2 regions of the Streptomyces sp. NPDC045287 genome follow, and region 1 is predicted to be linked to the other one. Evidence: riboswitches for the same ligand, from Rfam matches in the RefSeq annotation. Region 1 holds a riboswitch; the other holds the start of a gene.

The links. Region 1 has a riboswitch for cyclic di-AMP ahead of AC07D6_RS05385 (C40 family peptidase). Riboswitches for the same ligand answer to the same signal wherever they lie in the genome.
Region 2: another riboswitch for cyclic di-AMP. It lies ahead of AC07D6_RS16495 (M23 family metallopeptidase); the one in region 1 lies ahead of AC07D6_RS05385 (C40 family peptidase).

What each region holds. Positions count from the first base shown of each region.
Region 1 covers NZ_JBWKJG010000002.1:505,648-515,745, forward strand. Annotated here, with positions in the region: gene AC07D6_RS05360 (hypothetical protein) at 1-74, opposite strand, end outside; gene AC07D6_RS05365 (DUF6098 family protein) at 337-822, shown strand; gene AC07D6_RS05370 (aldo/keto reductase) at 908-1,738, opposite strand; gene AC07D6_RS05375 (lactonase family protein) at 2,016-3,062, opposite strand; gene AC07D6_RS05380 (NAD-dependent epimerase/dehydratase family protein) at 3,210-4,202, shown strand; cyclic di-AMP (ydaO/yuaA leader) riboswitch at 4,820-4,981, shown strand; gene AC07D6_RS05385 (C40 family peptidase) at 4,985-5,464, shown strand; gene AC07D6_RS05390 (alpha-amylase) at 5,853-6,170, shown strand; gene AC07D6_RS05395 (L-threonylcarbamoyladenylate synthase) at 6,212-6,832, shown strand; gene AC07D6_RS05400 (cation:proton antiporter) at 7,246-8,565, opposite strand; gene AC07D6_RS05405 (lysophospholipid acyltransferase family protein) at 8,856-9,542, shown strand.
Region 2 covers NZ_JBWKJG010000008.1:315,563-325,660, reverse strand. Annotated here, with positions in the region: gene AC07D6_RS16520 (asparagine synthase-related protein) at 1-300, opposite strand, end outside; gene AC07D6_RS16515 (MFS transporter) at 1,016-2,623, shown strand; gene lhgO (L-2-hydroxyglutarate oxidase) at 2,885-4,075, shown strand; gene trmB (tRNA (guanosine(46)-N7)-methyltransferase TrmB) at 4,315-5,034, shown strand; gene AC07D6_RS16500 (PrsW family intramembrane metalloprotease) at 5,122-6,474, shown strand; gene AC07D6_RS16495 (M23 family metallopeptidase) at 6,708-7,796, opposite strand; cyclic di-AMP (ydaO/yuaA leader) riboswitch at 7,809-7,944, opposite strand; tRNA gene AC07D6_RS16490 (tRNA-Met) at 8,316-8,389, opposite strand; gene AC07D6_RS16485 (DUF5994 family protein) at 8,640-9,131, shown strand; gene AC07D6_RS16480 (hypothetical protein) at 9,387-9,551, opposite strand; gene AC07D6_RS16475 (PRC-barrel domain-containing protein) at 9,583-9,939, opposite strand.

The DNA.
Region 1 (10,098 bases):
GCGGACGTGCTCGACGGAGGCGCCGGGGTCTCGTCCGTGCCGGCCGCGAGGGCGGCGCCGACGCTGAGGGCCACCAGGGCCGCCGCTCCTGCGACGGCGGCCGAGAGCCGCCGGACCCGTGTGCGACGTGAGGCGGGTGAGGCGTGAGGGTTCTGTGAGTTTCCCATGGGGGGACGCTAACGGGCGCCGCCCACCGGACGGGCGGCTTCCGCCGTTCTCCCGATCATCCGCACCGGACGGCCGGAGCGTTCCGACCTGCGTCGACCGACACGAGGAGTCATCCTGTTACGGGTGGGTACGCGCGTTTGGTCCCGCACGACGAGGAGGATGAACCACATGGACGACACCGCAGCGGCGCCGACCCGCAGAACGGCCCCCGACGGCGTCACGGAGCTGCCGACCGTCAGCAGCCTGGCGGAGCTGGCCGACCTCGTGGAGCGGCACGGCCGACTCTTCGTCCGCTGGTCACGGGGTCCGGCCCGGGACATGGAGGAGACCCGCAGCGTGGACCACCTGACCGGTATCCCCATGCCGGGCCTGTCGGCGAACCCGCTCCAGATCGAGAGCTGGTGGGAGGACCGCCCCGTACGGCTCTGGGTGGCCCGCCGCCTGTACGACTACTGCCACCTGCGCCAGGAGCGGGACGGCGACGTGCGCCCCTGGGCCCTGCGCGGCCACGAGGTGGCCCGGGGCCCGGACAACGAGCCGCTGCTCAGCGACGTGGAACCGGTCTGCTGGATCGACCTGGCGGTGCTCCACGAGGCGGAGGAGGAGGTGGCGCGCCAGCGCGGCTCCTGGGGCCCCATGAACCGCAAGGTCTGACCGGGCGGCCCCGCATGCCCCGTGTGCCCGCACGGGAGGGAGGCGCGGCCGCACCCGCGACCGCGCCCCCCTCCCGTGCCGTGCGTCAGGCGCCGAAGACGGCCGGGTCCGGCCCGAGCCGCCGGCCCTCGTCGAGCGCCGCGAACGCCGCCATGTCCTCCGCGTCGAGCTCGAAGTCGAAGACGTCGATGTTCTCCCGGATCCGCGACGGCGTCACGGACTTCGGGATCACCACGTTGCCGAGCTGGAGGTGCCAGCGCAGCACGACCTGCGCCGGCGTGCGGCCGTGCTTGCGGGCGACGGCCGCGACGGCCGGCACCTCCAGCAGGCCGCGGCCCTGGCCCAGCGGCGACCACGCCTCGGTCGCGATGCCGTGCCGGGCGTGGAAGGCGCGGGACTCCGCCTGGGCGAGCTGGGGGTGCAGCTCGATCTGGTTCACGGCGGGCACGACGGAGGTGGCGTCCATCAGCCGCTCCAGGTGCTCGGGCAGGAAGTTGGACACGCCGATGGCACGGGCGCGGCCGTCCGCGAGGATCTTCTCGAGCGCCTTGTACGTGTCGACGTACGCGTCCCGCGCCGGCATCGGCCAGTGGATCAGGTACAGGTCCACGTAGTCGAGGCCGAGCCGCTCCAGGGAGGCGTCGAAGGCGCGGAGCGCCGAATCGTACCCCTGCTCGCTGTTCCACAGCTTCGTGGTGACGAACAGCTCCTCGCGGGGGAGCCCGGACGCCGTGACGGCCTGTCCGGTGCCGCGCTCGTTCTCGTACACGGCGGCGGTGTCGATGCTCCGGTAGCCGGCTTCGAGGGCGGTGCCCACCGCCTTCGCCGCCTCGGCGTCCGGCACCTGCCAGACACCGAAGCCGAGCTGCGGCATGGTGACACCGTTGTTCAGGGTCAGGGAGGGGACCTTGCTCACGAGCGGTCGATCCTTACGTCGTTCGGTAGGTACTCCAGGTATCAACAGTCACACGGCGCGACGGCATTCCCGTGCTTGCACGCGGACCCCCTCGCGCCGCGGGCGCCCCGCACCGACGGGCCTCGGGCCGTCGCGGAGCGTCCTCGATCCCCCTGCCCCGAGTGGCCGCGGCACACACGGCGCGCAGGGGGGCCCGGCCGCCGAGCGAGGCGTCCGGTGCCCGCCCGCTCCCGGGTGGTTCCGCTCGGCCCCGGCCGGCCCGGGGCCCCGGACCGGCTCAGGAGAAGACGACGCACGCGGCGGCGGGCACCTCCACCGAGCCGCAGCGGCGCAGCCGCCCGTCCAGCGGGTCCGCGTCGAACCACGTCACGTCCCCGGACCACTCGTTCGCCACGTACAGCCTGCGCCCCGAGGGGTCGGCGACGAGGTCGCGCGGCCAGCTCCCGCCGCACCCCACGCTCCCCGCGGGCCGCGGCTTCTCCGCCCCGTCCTCCAGGGACAGCGTGACGAGCGTGTCGGAGCCCCGCACCGCCGCCCGGAGGAACCGCCCGTCCGCCGAGACCGCGGGCACCGACGGGTAGGCCCGTACGTCCTCGGGGCCGCCGCCGTCGACCGCGACCTCCGACAGCGGCTCCAGCCACCCGGACGCCGCCTCCCAGCGGCACATGGTCACCTGCGGCTCCAGCTCGTGCAGGACGTACACGACCGCGCCGCCCGGGTGGAACGCCAGGTGCCGGGGTCCCGACCCGACGCGGAGCCCCACCTCCCCGTGCACGCGGAGCGCCCCGCTCTCCGCGTCGAGCGCGCAGACCCGCACCGAGTCGGTCCCCAGGTCCGTGGTGAGCACCCACCGGCCGCTCGGGTCGGGCACCACCTGGTGGGCGTGCGGCCCCTCCTGCCGGTCCCGGTCCGGACCGGAGCCGTGGTGGGAGAGGACGACGGCCGGTCCGGCGATGCCGCCGCCGGCGTCCAGGGGCAGGCTGCTGACGCTCCCGGACCGGTAGTTGGCGGTCAGCAGCCGGCGTCCGGCGACGCTCAGGTGCGTGGGGCCGGAGGCGTCCACCGGGACCGGCCGGCCGAGCGGGGTCAGCTCGGGGCCCGCCGCCCGGAAGGCGGCGACCGCGCCGGATTCCGTCTCGCTCACCGCGTACAGCACCCCGGTGCCCCGGTCGAGCGCGAGCCACGACGGATCGACGAGCGCGTCGGTGGCCGCGACCGGCGTCAGCGCCCCGCTCGCCGGATCCACGGCGGCGACGGTGATGCCGCGCCCGCCGCCCGAGGTGAACGAACCGATGTACGCCCAGGACCCGCCACTCTGCTCCATTTTTGTCCCTTTCGTCGTATTCGTGCCTACGTGGTACGCCAACGACCACCGCCCCGGGGAGTCACCGCCTCCGCCCCGCACGGAACCCGGATGCGCCGACGGCGAACCGCTCTGGCCGCCCGGGCCCCGTACTGCTTGAGTGGCGGAATGGAGATCTTGATATTGGGCGGAACGGCCTGGCTCGGCAGGGAGCTGTCCCGGCAGGCGCTCGGGCGCGGCCACCGGGTGACGTGCCTCGCGCGCGGCGAGAGCGGGCGGGTCGCGGACGGCGCGGCGCTCGTCGCCGCCGACCGCCGCGACCCCGACGCGTACGCGCCGCTGCTCGACCGCGCGTGGGACGCGGTCGTCGAGGTGTCCTGGCAGCCGGGCTTCGTCCGGCGGGCGCTCGCCGCGCTCGCAGGCAGGGCCCGGCACTGGACGTACGTCTCCTCCGTCAGCGCGTACGCCTCCCACGCCGAGATCGGCGCCGACGAGTCCGCGCCGCTCCTCGCCCCGACCGACCGGGACGAGGTCGACCGCTCGGCGTACGGCGGGGCGAAGGCCGCCTGCGAGCAGGCGTCGACGGCCGCCGCGGGCGACCGGCTCCTCATCGCCCGTGCCGGGCTCATCGGCGGCCCGGGCGACCACAGCGGGCGCTCCGGCTACTGGGCGGCCCGCGCCGCACGCGACCCGCGAGGACCGCTGCTGGTCCCGGACACGCCGGACCTGCCGACCCAGACCGTCGACGTACGGGACCTCTCCGCGTGGCTGCTCGACGCCGCCGAGGCGGGCACCACCGGCACGTACGACGCGGTCGGCCCCGTCGTCCCCTTCCGCGAGTGGATCGGGCTGTCCCGCGACGTCGCGGGGCACACGGGCCCGGTCGTCACGGCCGACTCGGCCTGGCTCCTCGCGCACGGCGTGGCCGAGTACATGGGCCCCGAGTCGCTGCCGATGTGGCTGGTCGAGCCCGGCTGTGAGGGCTGGTCAGCCCGGGACGGCTCCGCGGCGCGCGCGGCGGGCCTGCGCCACCGGCCCCGTGCGGAGCTGCTGGCCGACACCCTCCGCTGGGAGCGCGGGCAGGGCCTGGACCGCCCGCGTCGCGCGGGCCTCAGCGCCCGGCGCGAGGACGAACTGCTGGCCGCCCTCGCCCGGACCTGACGTCACCGACCCGTTCGACGGCTCCCCGTGCGGCTCCCGGTCGCCCTCGCTCGGACCTGGCGGCGCCTCGGACGCGCCGAAGCGGCGGAGCCCGGGTGCGGAACACCGTCCCCCCGCGGGGCCCGCCGCGCGCCGGGCGGGCCCCGCGGCCACCGCGTCCGGCCGGGGAGCGGAGAACGGCACGGAGGGCCGCTCCGCCGCCCCCGGAGGGAGGGTTGACCACCCGGTGGCCGGTCACGGCAGGTGCCCGCCCGCCGCGCCCTCCAGCGGCTCGCCCGGGGTGGCGACGGGCTCCCCGGTCGCGGCGGAACGCCCAAGTGGCCGCCGGTGGACCGGACCTGAAGACCGCCCATATCGCGCCGGTGGGACAGGGTCTGGAGGCCGTGGTCCGTGCGCGCGCCCACGCCCCGCGCCGTCCGCCGCACACCCCCCGGACGCGCCCCCGTAACCCCTCGGCAACTCGCCACACATGGATTCCGCCAACGGTGAGGAGTCTCACAAAATGCCGATTCCGTTCGGAAATCCCTCCCTTCATGGGTCAAGATCCCTGTCGACGACAAGCCCTCGCCGCCGTGGCGAGGCGGTCCGGGTGGACGCCGAGTCCTGCCGCCGTCCGGATCTGGTCGACACGAAGTGAATCGGCAGGAGTGGAGGACCCAGCAGTACCGGGACGTGCGCACCACCGGCCGTCCCTTGGGGTGAAGCCGCGTCAGCGGCCGGGCAACTTCGCCTGCCCGAACCCGACAGGTCATCCTTCGCAGGCGGATGACGAAGGGTTGCGCATGTCCGCGCAGAATCACGTTCCGTCCGTGCTGTCCCGAACCGGCACCGTCTCGGCCCTGACCATCGCCGCCCTCGCCGGCACCCTGCTGGCACCGGGCGCCGCCCCCGACGCACAGGCGGCGGGCCCCGCGTACGCGATGAAGGCCCTCAACGTGGCGGCCTCCAAGAAGGGTTCCCCGTACAAGTACGGAGCCGCGGGCCCGTCCCGGTTCGACTGCTCCGGCCTGACGCTGTACGCGTACAAGCAGGCCGGCAAGACCCTGCCGCGCACCGCGCAGCAGCAGTACAACCGCACGCGCCACATCTCGGCCTCCACCCTCCAAAAGGGTGACCTGGTCTTCTTCCACTCCGGCGGCCGCGTCTACCACGTCGGCGTCTACGCCGGGAGCAACCGGATCTGGCACGCCCCGAAGGCGGGTTCGGTGGTGAAGCTGGAGCGGATCTGGACCAAGAAGGTCCTCTACGGCCGGGTGCGCTGACGCCGGCCGTCGGCCCCGCTCCGGACTTCTCGTCACTCCCGTGTGCCGCCGTCCCCGCCTGCCCGGGCGGGGACGGCGGCACACCGCCGGGGGCTCCGCCTCGGCGGGCCCGTCGACCCACCGAGGCGGTGGGGCCCGCGCGCCGGAGCGGCCGGTACGGCGGGCGGGCGCCCGGCGGGCGCGGCCGGAGCGGCGGCCCCGACGGCGAACGCGAAGGCCGCGAGCGTGCGGTGACCCCCGGTCACACGGGCCCGGTCCCCGCCGCCCCGGGATCCGCCGAGGACGTTGCGGCATCGGTTACGAAGCCGCTACACCCCGTTAACTCGGGGGATTTCACAGGCCATAGCCTGAGGGGCGTCACCTCCCCTTCCCGAGAGGAACGAGCTCCATGAAGGCACGTATGGCACGGATGGCCGCGACCGCCGGACTCGGCGCGTTGCTGACGGCGGGCACGGCCCTGGCGCACCCCGCCGCCGCGTCCGTCCCGTCGGCCGACGCGCAGCCGGCACCGTCGTGCGTCACCTACTGGCAGAGCTGGCGCTACGCACAGGTGGCGAACGACTGCACGACCGCCGTGGACGTCAAGGTGGTCTACCAGGACGGCGCGGAGGGGGTCTGCCACACCGCGCAGCCCGCCACGACGACCACGGTCGGCGAGGGCTACACGGGCACGCACGGCCACGTCGACCGCATCGCGCTCTGCTGAGCCTGACCGCCACCCGCCCGACGCCGCGTTAGGCTCGTCGGATGGCGAAGTACTTCGATGTGCACCCCGACGACCCGCAGCGCCGCGTCATCGGCAACGTGGCCGAGATGATCCGCTCCGGCGCCCTCGTCGCATACCCCACGGACTCCTGCTACGCGCTGGGGTGCAAGCTGGGGAACCGCGAGGGCCTGGCGCGGATCCGCAGCATCCGCGACCTGGACGACCGCCACCACTTCACCCTCGTCTGCCAGAACTTCGCCCAGCTCGGCCAGTTCGTGCACATCGACAACGACGTCTTCCGTGCGCTGAAGGCCGCGACCCCCGGGCGCTACACCTTCATCCTCCCCGCGACGAAGGAGGTGCCCCGCCAGTTGCAGCACCCGAAGAAGAAGACCGTCGGGGTGCGCATCCCCGACCACACGGCGACCCAGGCCCTCCTCGCCGACCTGGGCGAACCGCTCGTGTCGAGCACGCTGCTGCTGCCGGGGGAGGAGGAGCCGATGACGCAGGGCTGGGAGATCAAGGACCGGCTCGACCACGTCCTCGACGCCGTCCTCGACTCGGGCGACTGCGGCACGGCGCCGACCACGGTCGTCGACTTCTCCGGCGGCGCACCGGAGATCGTCCGCCGGGGCGCCGGGGACACGTCCCGCTTCGAGTAGCCACCGGCCGGGCGCTTCGCCGGCGGGGAGGCGGACCCGCCCCGGCCGGGCAGGGGGAGCCCTTGCGGAACCCGCGGGGGAGTCCTCGCGGGGTCCGCGGCGGCAGCGGCGCCGCGGGCCTCCTCACCGCCGCGGGCACCCCGACCGCCGCGTCCCCGCTCCCGGGGCCCGGGTGGCCGCGGCGCCGGTCGCGGCGTACCCGCCCTCCCGCGTCGACGCCCCGCGTACCGCACCGCCCCTCCCGTACGGCCCCGCCCCCGACCGCCCACCGGCGGCGGTGGCGCGCCTGGCCGTCGGCGCCCCGTGCCCCACCCGGGCCGTGGCGGTCGCGGCGAGGGCCGCGTGACGGTGCCGTACCGACGCCCCGCCCCGCGGTGGCGCGGTCGCTGACGCCGTTTGGCCCCGATGGGGTGTCAAAGCCGCTCGTGGGCGACGTCGTCGTCGCCGGGCCGCCCGCCGCGGTGCCTGCGCCGGGCCTTGAGCAGCCGCATCCGGTCGAGGCGCGAGATGACGGGCGAGGCGCTGACGCCGTGCACGACGACGGAGGCGAGGACGGTGAAGGTCACGACGGCCCAGAGCTCCCCCGCCGGGACGTGGAAGCCCTCCACGCCGAGGGCGTACGCGAGGTAGAACAGCGACCCGATGCCCCGGATGCCGAAGAACGCGGTCACGGCGCGCTCCCGAGGACCGGCGGCGGTGCCGAGCTGCGCCACCCAGCCGGTCAGGGGCCGGACGGCGAGGAGCAGCAGCAGGCCGACGAGGGCGCCCTGCCAGGTCAGCGGGGCGAGGGCGCCCTGGGCGACGAAGGCGCCGAGCAGGAAGAGCAGCCCGGCGGTCATGAGCCGTTCGACCTGCTCGACGAAGTCGTGCAGCACCGTGTGGTAGCCGTGGGCGCGCTCGGCGGCCCGGATCCGGCACGCGGTGACGAACACGGCGAGGAAGCCGTACCCGTGGGCGAGTTCCGTGACCCCGTACGCGAGGAAGGTGGCGCCCAGGGCGACGAACCCGTCGCGGTGCTCGGACAGCCGCATCGACTCCCAGCCGGTGCGGAAGAACAGCCAGCCGAGCAGCCTGCCCACGGCGAGCCCTGCCAGGACGCCGACGACGCACTTGTAGACCACGTCGCCCAGCAGCCACTGCCCGACCCACGCGCCGGACAGCCCCGTACCGGCCGCCGCGGCCAGCGCCACCGCCGCCATGACGACGGGGAAGGCGAGCCCGTCGTTGATCCCGGCCTCACTGGTCAGGGCGAACCGCACCTCGTCCTCGTCGTGCTCGGACTCGGTGGGCGCGCCGACCCGCACCTCGGAGGCGAGCACCGGGTCGGTGGGCGAGAGCACGGCGGCGAGCAGCAGCGCGGCGGCGGGCGGCCAGTCCAGCAGCCACCAGGCGAGCAGGCCGGTCACCGCGATGGTCAGCGGCATCGTCACGCCCAGCAGTCGCCACGACGCCTGCCACTGCCGCCACCCCACGGGCCGGTTCAGGGCCAGACCGGCACCCATGAGCGAGACGATGACGCACACCTCGGTGAGGTGCTCGACCCAGATCCGGTCGCCCACCGGATCGACCTCGGGCAGCGGCAGCGGCGACGCCTGGAGGACCATCCCGCACAGCAGGAAGACGAGCGGCATGGACAGCGGCCGTCCGGCCACGAGCCGTGGCAGCACGGCGGCGGCGAGCGCACCGGCCCCGAACAACGTGAAGAAGAAATCACCCGAGCTCACCGCAGACATGTGCCCCTCACGCCCCACCAGTACGCCCCCTGCTCAAGCGGCACACCAGGGCGGGCCGGGCCCCCGTCCTCAGCCTCCGCCTCTGCCTCCGTGGGGGCCTCCGCCTCTGCCTCCGTGGGGAGAGGACCGGCAGGGCCCTACAGGCCCGTGCCGGAGGGCATCCGCCCCCGTGGGGGAGAGGCCCCTGCCCGGGTGCGCACGTCTGCTCGAATTGAGTACGGGTGCTCAGTCCCCGCCGCCGCCCGGCCGGCGACGATGACGGCCGACACCGCCGCAACCGGGAGACCCGCATGCTCAGCCGCCTCGCCCACGCCCTGGTCCCTGCCTTCGGCCGCCTCTCGGTGACCGCCGACCACGACGCGGACCTCGCACCGGGCAGCATCCTCGCCGCCAACCACACCTCGCTCGCCGACCCCGCCATCGTGCTCGCCGCGCTGCGCCGCCTCGGCGCCCGGCCGGTCGTCATGGCGACCGCGGGGCTGTGGAGGGTCCCCGTGCTCGGCCGCGCACTCACCCGCGAGGGCCACATCCCCGTGCACCGGGGCGACCGCCGCGCCGCACACGCCCTCGACCTGGCGGAGGCCGCCCTCCGCCGGGGACGGCTCGTCCTCATCTACGCCGAAGGGGGGATTCCCGCGCACGGGGGCACCGCCGAGGCCGCACCCGGCCCCTTCCGCAGCGGCCTGTCCCGCCTGGCCGAACGCACCGGCGCGCCGGTCGTCCCCGTGGGTCAGGCGGGAGCCCGCCGGGTCGCCTCCGGCACCCCGGCCGGGCAACTGGTGGGCGTCCTCAGCGCCCCGCTCCGCCGCCCCGCCCTGCACGTCCACGTGGGCGCCCCGCTGACGCTGACCGGCGACCGCGCCACGGGCACCGCCCGGGCGCACGCGGCGGTGACGGCCGCCTGGCGCACGGCGGCCACCCTTCTCGACGGGCCCCGGCCCCAGGGCCCCGAGGCGGTCCGCGCGTACCGCGCCTGATCGGGCCGGGCCCGCCGGCCGTCCCGGAGCGGGGCGAGCGGGGCGCCTGCGGGCCACGGGACTTTTGGGCTCCGAGACCGGCGGGGCCGCCGTGTCCGCCGCTCCCTCATGCCCCTTCCCGGTGCCCGGCGCCGTCCCCGGCCTCGCACTCACCGGCCCACCGTTCAGAATCAGCCATTCCGCTTTGGTGTCCGATTTACAGCATTCACTCAGTTGGTTGGGATTTATTAAACAGCTTTGTTTCATTGGTCTTGACCAATGCCCGAGGTGCTTGGCATGCTGGCGAAGACCGTAACCGATCATGCATTCCCGCGATGCGGGGAGCTCAATCGGATACGTGCCACATTCTGAGACAGGGGGCCGAAAAGGGAAGCGCTCGCCGTGATCGGCGCAGCAATGTGGATGTCAAGTGGCCACCTCGCCCGTCTCGTGACCCGAGAAAGCATCAGTCCTGCTCAAAGGTGGCAGCGCATCCTGCAAGAGGATCGCTGCGACTGTAAATGCTATGCCCCTCGCATTCCTCCATGGTGCATGAGGCCCGCGAAATCGGCGCGGA
Region 2 (10,098 bases), on a different contig from region 1:
GCTGCCGGGCCAGGCGGTCAGGTGGCGCAGCGCGCCGCCGCGCGCGGCGAACAGGCCGACCTTCAGCTCCTCGTCGGAGGCGGCGCAGCAGCCGAGGACGGCGAGGCGGATGTCGGGGGCGACGCTGACGACGCGCACCTCGTCGGAGCGCCAGTCGCCGACGGCCCACAGGGGGTCCGGGTCGCCCCACAGGAGCTGTCCGCCGACCGGCTGCATCGTGGCGCCGTCGTCGGCGGGACCGACCGCGCCCACCGTGCCGAAGCTCGCGGCGATACTGCTCCACCCCACCAGCCAGCGCATCGCCGCCTCCACAGCCCGTGGACACCTTCAGGCACTCGCGGCCCGCCCGGCACGCGCCGCGGGGCGGCCGGTGCGACGGGGGTGCCGACGGAGACATGCTGCCACGACTACAGGCGCACAGGAGGGTGTCCGGGCGGCGCGTACGTGAACGGGAACGCGCCCCGGCGACCGGCGATGTGGTGACGATGGGGCGGTGGTGTGTCGGCGCGGGGGGTCAATCCCCTGCGGCACCGGGCGGAACGACCAACTCCGTTTGTGGAAAAGGGGATTCGACCGGTCGACCCATGGGCATCATTCAGCCAATCTCCGCACCCCACTCAACCGAAACGCTTGTCGACCGCTCCGCTCCCGACCATGGTCCACGCGCGCGGTCCGGAGGGCGCTGCTCGCCCCCCGGACCGGTCCACCGCCCGCGGGGAATGGAGCGGCGGTGTCCCCCAGCCCGCTGGTTCCCGCCAGCGGGCCGACCCACGCGGCACCATGGAAGCGCTCCACCGGTGGCACCGGCCAGAGCGCACGGGCGGGCGCACGGCCACACGCCGGGAGCACGGCGGCCCGGAGCCGGGCGCACGCCAACTTCCCGTACGCACAACAATCCCGCCATAGGGAACACCACCCCTTAACGGTGGGGATGCGGCGAACTACGCTGGGTTTACGAATGCCGCGCGCCTATGCCTGGCAGTGCGGCGGCCGTCTGGGTGTCGAGGGGTGGCGCATGTCCAGGGAGCTACGCGGACCGAACGAGAAGCTCGGCACCGTTCTCGCCCTCGCCGGGATCAGCAACGCCGGGCTGGCCCGGCGCGTCAACGACCTGGGAGCGCAGCGCGGCCTGACCCTGCGCTACGACAAGACGTCGGTGGCCCGCTGGGTGTCGAAGGGCATGATCCCGCAGGGCGCCGCGCCCCATCTCATCGCCGCCGCGATCGGCCAGAAGCTCGGCCGTCCGGTGCCGCTGCACGAGATCGGCCTGGCCGACGCGGACCCGGCGCCCGAGGTGGGGCTGGCGTTCCCGCGCGACGTGGGCGAGGCCGTGAAGTCGGCGACGGAGCTGTACCGCCTGGACCTGGCGGGGCGCCGCGCGGGCGGGGGCGGCATCTGGCAGTCCCTGGCGGGCTCCTTCGCGGTGAGCGCGTACGCGGTGCCCGCCTCGCGGTGGCTGATCACGCCGGCCGACCCGTCCGTGGAGCGGCGGGTCCCGCGCGCGGAGGGCGGCGGCACGGGTGCGGCGGGGGGTGCGGGTCCCGCCCAAGGTGCGGGCGGCCCGGCGGGCGGTGCCGCCCCGGGTGCCCGGGCCGGCGCGTGTGGCGCCCGGGCCGGAGCGGCCGGCGCCCAGGCCGCGGTGCCCGTTCCGGCGGTCGCGGTGCCCGTCCCGGTGGTCGAGGAGCCCCCCGCGGAGGGTGCTCACGCGCGCGTGGGCCACAGCGACGTGGCGAAGCTCCGGGAGGCCGCCGAGGACGCCCGCCGCTGGGACTCCAAGTACGGGGGCGGGGACTGGCGTTCGTCGATGGTGCCCGAGTGCCTGCGCGTGGACGCGGCGCCGCTGCTGCTCGGCTCGTACTCGGACGAGGTCGGCCGGGCCCTGTTCGGCGCGACCGCCGAGCTGACCCGGCTGGCCGGCTGGATGGCCTTCGACACGGGCCAGCAGGAGGCCGCCCAGCGGTACTACATCCAGGCGCTGCGCCTCGCGCGCGCGGCGGCGGACGTGCCGCTCGGCGGGTACGTCCTGGCGTCGATGTCGCTGCAGGCCACGTACCGGGGCTTCGCCGACGAGGGCGTGGACCTGGCGCAGGCTGCCGTGGAGCGCAACCGCGGCCTGGCCACGGCGCGCACGATGTCGTTCTTCCGACTCGTCGAGGCCCGCGCCCACGCCAAGGCCGGGGACGCGGCGGCCGCCGGGGCGGCGCTGAAGGCCGCCGAGGGGTGGCTGGAGCGGTCGCGGGACGGCGACGCCGACCCCTCGTGGCTGGGCTTCTACTCGTACGACCGGTTCGCCGCCGACGCCGCCGAGTGCTACCGCGACCTGAAGGCGCCGCGCCAGGTGCGCAGGTTCACGGAGCAGGCGCTGTCGCGTCCGACGGAGGAGTACGTACGCTCCCACGGGCTGCGGCTGGTCGTCAGCGCCGTAGCGGAACTGGAGTCGGGGAACCTCGACGCCGCCTGCGCGGCCGGCACGCGCGCGGTGGAGGTGGCCGGGCGCATCTCTTCGGCCCGTACGACGGAGTACGTACGGGACCTGCTGCACCGTCTGGAGCCGTACGGCGACGAACCGCGGGTGGCGGAGCTGCGCGAGCGGGCCCGGCCGCTGCTGTCGGCCCCGGCGTAGGACCCGGGGCGGGGTCCGGCGCGGAGGCGTGGCACCGGGTCGGGTGCCGGACCGAGTGCCGGACCGAGTGCCGGGTCGGGTGCCGGACCGAGTGCCGGGTCGGGTGCCTGGCCCTCCGGGTGCCGGTGGGGGCGCGGAGGGGCGCACCACCTGGCGTGATCCATCTCCCACCGCCGTGCATGCCTGGTTTAACGGCGATGTCAGCGGGCCAGTGCACTATCGGGGTGGGAGGTGGCACAGGTGTCCGGGTTCGGCGGCGGCATGTTCGACTGCGACGTCCTGGTGGTCGGCGGCGGGATCATCGGGCTGTCGACGGCGTACGCGCTCTCGCGGGCCGCGCCCGGCACGCGCGTGACGGTCCTGGAGAAGGAGCCCGGCCCCGCCCGCCACCAGACGGGCCGCAACAGCGGCGTCATCCACAGCGGCATCTACTACCGCCCGGGTTCCCTGAAGGCGCGGTTCGCGGTGCGGGGCGCGGCCGAGATGGTGAAGTTCTGCGCCGAGTACGGGCTGCCGCACGAGGTCACCGGCAAGCTGATCGTCGCCACGGACCGCTCCGAGCTGCCCCGGCTGCACGCCCTGGTCCAGCGCGGCCGGGAGAACGGCATCCCGGTGCGCGAGCTGGGTCCGGCCCAGATCGGCGCGTACGAGCCGAGCGTGCGGGGCATCGCCGCGATCCACGTCGGCACGACGGGGATCTGCGACTACGGCGCGGTGGCGGAGCGGCTCGCCGAGGAGTCCGGCGCGGAGGTGCGGTACGGGGCGCGGGTCACCGCCGTCGACCGGCGGCCCTGGGGCGTGGCGGTGCGCACGGCGGACGGTGCCGTGGTGCGCGCGCGGGCGCTGGTGAACTGTGCGGGGTTGCACTGCGACGCGGTGGCGCGGCTCGCGGGGGACGAGCCGGGCATGCGGATCGTGCCGTTCCGGGGCGAGTACTACGAGCTGGCCCGGCCCGAGCTGGTGCGGGGCCTGGTGTACCCGGTGCCGGACCCGGCGTTCCCGTTCCTCGGCGTGCACCTGACGCGGGGTGTCGGCGGGGGCGTCCACGTCGGGCCGAACGCGGTCCCCGCGCTGGCCCGCGAGGGGTACGGCCGGCTCGTCGTGCGGCCCGGGGAGCTGGCCGGGACGCTGGCCTGGCCCGGCACGTGGGCGATCGCCCGGCGGCACTGGCGGTACGGGGCGGGCGAGCTGCGCAGGTCGCTGTCGAAGCCGGCCTTCACGGAGGCGGTGCGGCGGCTGTTGCCCGAGGCGACCGCCGCCGACCTGCGGCCGGCCCCGGCGGGCGTGCGGGCGCAGGCGGTGCTGCGGGACGGGACGCTGGTGGACGACTTCCTGATCCGGGAGGCGCCGCGCACGGTGCACGTGCTGAACGCCCCCTCGCCCGCGGCGACGGCGTCCCTGCCGATCGGGCGGGAGGTGGCCCGGCGGGCCCTGGCGCACTTGATCGGGTAGGGAACGCGGGGAGGGTTCGTAGAATCGAAGGCACTGTGTCCGAGAAGACCGCGTCGAGCACGCCCCCCACGACCCCCGCTCCCGTCAGGCCCCGCACCCCGGGAGCCCCCGCGCCCGCGCCCGGAGCCCCCGCGCCCGAGGCGACCGCTGCCGAGGTGACCGCGCCCGAGGCGGTCGGCGGGCAGCCGCCCGTGTCCGGCGGGGGCTCCGGCGTGCCCACGTCGCGCCGCGGCAGCCGGATGTTCCCCGACGGGACCGGGCCCTCGCCCGACCCGGCCGGCTCCCACTTCGAGCGCCGCATCCGCAGCTTCCAGCCGCGCCGCAGCCGCGTCACCGCCGGCCAGGCCGACGCGCTGCGCCGCCTGTGGCCCACCTGGGGCCTGGACATCGACGGGCGGCGCGTCCTCGACCTGGACGAGATGTTCGGCGGGCTCCCCGTCGTCCTGGAGATCGGCTTCGGCATGGGCGAGGCCACCGCGCGGATGGCCGCCGACGACCCGTCGACCGGCATCCTCGCCGTGGACGTGCACACCCCGGGGCAGGGCAACCTGCTGGGCCTCGCCGAGCGGAACGGCCTCACGAACGTCCGCGTCGCGAACGGCGACGCGATCATCCTGCTCCGCGAGATGCTGCCGCCCGCCGCGCTCGCCGGCGTCCGCGTGTACTTCCCGGACCCGTGGCCGAAGAAGCGGCACCACAAGCGGCGGTTGATCCAGCCCGAGTTCCTGAGCCTCGTCGCGACCCGGATGAAGCCGGGCGCGGTCCTGCACTGCGCGACGGACTGGGAGCCGTACGCGGAGCAGATGCTGGAGGTGCTGACGGCGCACCCGGACTTCGAGAACACGGCACCCGGCGGCGGCTTCGCGCCCCGGCCCGGCTTCCGCCCGCTGACCCGGTTCGAGGGGCAGGGCCTGGAGAAGGGGCACGTCGTCCGCGACCTGCTGTTCGCCCGCGCGTGACGGCCCGGCCGCGCTCGTCCACAACGTACTCGCGCTTGTCCACAACGCGCTCGCGGAGTGTCAGTCCGGCCGTCTAGGGTCCATCGGGTGTCAGATTCGCGCGCGCCCCGCTCCGCACCGCGGACCCCTCCGCCGGCCGGCCCCGCCCAGCCGGCCATCCCGGCGTACCACCCGCGGCCGTCGTTCGACGCCGTGCCGGACCGGGCCCGTTGGCGGTACAAGCCGCGGGGCGCGTTCTGGCGCAGCAGGGCGGTGCGCGCCTCGGCCGTGATCCTGGTGCTGGCCCTGTGCGCCCTGGTGATCCTGGCGCTGGTGCGGGAGCAGACGGGAACGGCGGGTTTCGTGGTCGGCCTCGGGCTGGCGCTGCTGCCCGTACCGCTGCTGGCGGCGGCGTTCCGCTGGCTGGACCGGGTGGAGCCGGGTCCGTGGAGGAACCTGCTGTTCGCCTTCGCCTGGGGGGCGTTCGCGGCGGCGCTCGTCGCGATCCTCGCCAACACGTTCGCGACGCGCTGGATAGCCACGGCGACGGCGGACCCGACGTCGGCGGACACGCTCGGCGCGACCGTCGTCGCCCCCGTCGTGGAGGAGGGCGCGAAGGCCGTCGCGATCCTGCTGGTCTTCCTGTTCCGCAGGCGGGACTTCACGGGGCTGGTCGACGGCGTGGTCGTCGCCGGGTTCACGGCGACGGGCTTCGCGTTCACCGAGAACATCCTGTACCTGGGGAGCGCCTTCGACGAGGACCAGGAGTTCGGGACGTCCGGCTTCGAGTCGGTGACGGCGGTGACGTTCTTCGTCCGGGTCGTGATGTCGCCGTTCGCGCACCCGCTGTTCACGGTCCTGACGGGCATCGGGTTCGGCGTCGCCGCGATGACGGCGCGCCGGCGCAGGGTGGTGCGGACGCTGCTGCCGCTGCTGGGGCTGGTCCTGGCGATGGGGGTGCACGCGCTGTGGAACGGCTCGACGACGTTCGGGCCGTGGGGCTTCCTCCTCGTGTACGGGGCGTTCATGCTGCCGGCGCTGGGTCTGCTGACGTGGCTGGTGATATGGACGCGCCAGCGGGAGCTGCGGACGATATCCGGCGAGCTGCCGGCGTACGCGGCGGCCGGTTGGCTGTCCGCCGACGAGCCGCTCGCGCTGTCGTCGATGCAGGCGCGGAGCCTGGCGCGGTCCTACGCGGCGCGCACGTTCGGCCCGGCGGCGGCGCGGTCGGTGGGCGAGTACGAGGCGTTCGCGACGTCCCTGGCGTTCCTGCGGTACCGGGCGCGGCGGGGTGTGGCGGACCAGGATTTCACGGCGCGGGAGCAGGAGCTGCTGCACCACATGTGGCAGCGGAAGGAGGTGGCCGCCCCGGCCCTGACGTTCGCGGCGCGCGCGACGGGCCGGGTGTGGACGCCGCCGCCGCACCGCGACTACGCGGGCTACAACCCGTACCGCTACTGAGGCCGGGCGCGGCCGGGCCCGAAACACGGCCGGGCCCCGAGAGCGGGGCGCGGGACCGGGGCCCGGGACCGGGGGCGCGGCCGGGCCCCGGGACCAGAGCACGGTCGGGACCCGGGGCCGGGAAGAGCGGACCGGCAGCCCTGGCGTCGGGGGGTGTGCCGCCGGGGCTGCCGGGATCGGGGGTCCGGCGCGGGACGCGCCGGGGTACCGGGACGCGTCGGGGCGCCGGGGTGTCAGATGGTGAGGCCCTTGCCGCGCAGCCAGGCCAGCGGGTCGATGCCGCTGCCGGAGGCGGTGTGGACCTCCAGGTGGAGGTGCGCCCCGGTGACGTTGCCGGTCGAACCGACGCGGCCGATCGTGTCGCCGGTGCCGACGGACTGCCCGGCGCTGACGGTCATCGAGGAGAGGTGGCAGTACCAGACCTCGGTGCCGTCCGCCAGCTCCAGCACGACGCGGTAGCCGTACGCACCGGACCAGCCGGCCGACTTGACGGTGCCGCTGTGGACGGCGTTGGCCGGGGTGCCGGTGGGGGCGGCCAGGTCGAGGCCGGTGTGGTAGCCGGAGGACCACATGGAGCCGGCCTGGCCGTACGTGGAGGTGATCGTGTACGAGGAGGTCGGCAGGGCGTAGCTCGCGGCGAGCTTGGCCAGGCGCTTGGCCTCGGCCTTCGCGGCGGCTTCCGCCTCGGCGCGCTTGCGCTCCTTCTCGGCGGCCTTCGCCTCGGCCTCGGCGGCGGCCTGCTGGGCGGCGGCCTCCTCCGCGGCCTTCTCCGCGGCCGCCTTCTCGGCGGCGGCCCGGGCCTCGGCCTCGGCGGACGCCTGCTGCTGCTCGGCCTGCTGGAGGATGCGCGCCCGCAGCGCCTCGCCCGCGTCGGCCTCGGCACCGGCGCCCCGGGCGTCGGCGGGGCCGTTCCCGGTGGACAGGGCGAGCGTGGCGAGACCGGCGGAGGCGGGGGCCTCGTCGGGGGCGTCGTCCGCGTCGTCGCCGAGGAACGCGCCGACGCCGGGGAGCGAGGAGGCGTCGGGGAGGTTGATGTCCGGCAGGGATATCGCGACGCTGGGCTTGTCGTGCGCGGTGGCCATGCCGCCCGCGCCGACGGCGGCGATGACGCCGACCCCGAGGACGGTGGAGCTGCGGGCGAGGCCGCCGCGCTGCTTGACCACACGGTGCCGGCCCCGGACGGGGCGGACGGTCTCCTCGGTGGGGTTCCACTCGGAGGCGGCCGCGGGGGCGGCGGTGGCCGGAAGTCCCGAAGCGGTGGGACGGCCGGTCATGTCGTACGAGCCGAAGGGGGCTTCGGGGGCAGGCCTGTTGGACGCCACGGAGGCGTACTCCTTTCCTTCCTTCTCCGCCTACCGGGTTAGCTGACGGGTTCGGAGCAGGAAGGTCCCCTACGGGCCGGTGAAGGCCCGATTCACCCCAAGTGCGGTGGTTCCCCGGTTCCCTTGCGGGATTCGGCGCATGCGCACGGCGCCGCCTTCTGCGACGACTGATACGACCGCGCTGCGTTATCGAACGTTAATAGAAGCCGGGCCCGTATTCCAAGCCGCTCCCGGGAACACCTCGCTCACTCGGCAGTGAATCAAGGCCCTATAAAGGGACAAGTCACAGCGAATTGACCCGCTGTCAGGCGGTCGCGCCCCCGAAACTCCTCGATCAAGTTTCTGACCGTGTGTCAATTGTTATCGCACAGAGCGGCCTGTCGATCACGCAGGGTAGATACCGGCCCCGGTGCCCCGCCGACCTGCCGCGCAGACACCCGGACACCCGGCCCCGCAGACACGCAGACACGCAGACACGCCGAAGGCCCGGTGCTGTGTGCACCGGGCCTTCGGTTTCAGTAGCGGGGACAGGATTTGAACCTGCGACCTCTGGGTTATGAGCCCAGCGAGCTACCGAGCTGCTCCACCCCGCGTCGATGAACACCACCTTACGCTATTCCAGCGAAGGTCATTCACCATTTCGCGCTCCACGGCCGGAAAGTTTCCGGCGGCCCCTCTCCGGAGGCCCGGAACCACGCCGCGCGAGCCCGGCCGCCCGGCTCGGCCCTCCCTCCCGGAGGAGGTCGCGGACCCCCGGTGACCGGGGCGGGCGGAGTACCGTGGGAAGTAGTGGACGTCCGGTTCGCCGAAGGGACCGGATCCCGTAGACAGGCGGACATCAGCATGGCCCACTCCGACACGCCTCCCGCCCCCGGGCACCTGCCGGACACCCTCCACGAAGCGGTGGAGCCGGGGACGGCGCTCCTGCGGCTGGAGACGACCCGCTCCCGCGAGGGCGTCCTCGACGGGGCGTGGTGGCCGCGCTCCCACGACATCGCGGAGGAGCTGCCCGCCCTGGTGAGCGCCCTGACCGAGCACCTCGGCCCGATCTCCCGCGTCGGCCTGGACGCCGCCGCCTGGGAGGGGCTCCCGGCCCGGCTGGTCGTCGACGAGCGGGTGGTGCGCATCGACTCGTTCCCCGTCGGGGACGACACCGTCCTGGTCACCCGCGGGGACCAGGACCACTTCTCGCTGCTCGTCGTGCCTCCGGACACGCCCCGGGACGAGGCGCGCACCGCGATGGCGCAGGCCGTCCGCGCCGACAACGTCACGCAGGCCCGGCAGATCCTCGTCGACACGCGCACCGGGCGGAGGGCCGGCCCTCCCCGGGGCTGACCCGTGCGGGGACCACCGCACCGACCCGCGCGGACGCACTGACCCTCGCGGGCGCACTGACCCGCGCGGGGCCGTCCCGCCGCATTGGCCCACCGCAGGACCGCCCCGCCGCGCGGGCCCCACGGGACCGACCCACCCGAGCCCCACGGGCCGATCCCCCACACGGACTCTCCACGGGCCACCCGGCCCCGCGGAAACACGGGCCCCACGGGCCCCACGGGACCGACCCGCCGCGCGGGCCGCGCGGAGGGCCGCCTAGCGCCTCCGGGCGCCGCGCCGGGAGAGATGGGCGCCGAAGAAGATCAGGTCGGCCACGAGGACGACGGCACCGATGATCAGCAGGTACATCATCCCCTTGACCGCGACGCCGATGAGGCCGAGCACGACGGCCACGAGGACGAGGAACAGGAAGATCGCCATGGTCTGGAACTCCTCCGTGCGACGGTCCGGTTCAACGGCGCGCGAGTTGCCGTTCGCCGGCGGCACCGGGCCGGTAGGCCAGGCCGTAGTGGTGGAAGACGGCTTGCTCGTCCTCGGCGGCGAGCACGTCGTCGGTACCGATGGCGGGGGACTTGCGGACCGTGCCCCTGTCGTACGGGACCCTGACGTAGCCCGGTCCGACGGTCGCGTCGTCGAGCGGGACGAACACCAGGCGCTGGCGGGTGGGCAGCCCCGTCCGGACGGTGGCCATGGCGGGTTCGTCCGTCGCGGTGCTCACGTAGATCGCCTCCAGCACGCCGATCTTGTGCCCCTTCGGGTCCACGACGTCCCGGTTCCGCCACTCCCGGATGTCTGCTGGATGGATCATGCGGTCTGCTCCCTGGTCGGGCCGCGCTCCGGGCAGGGCCGCTCCACCGGTCGGCGGCGGCGCGACGACGTGCCCGCCCCTGTCTCCTTCCAGCCTGCCCCGACCCTCCTCCGGCCGCCACACGGGCTCGACCGGCCATGCCGCGGAGCCCGGCCCCGC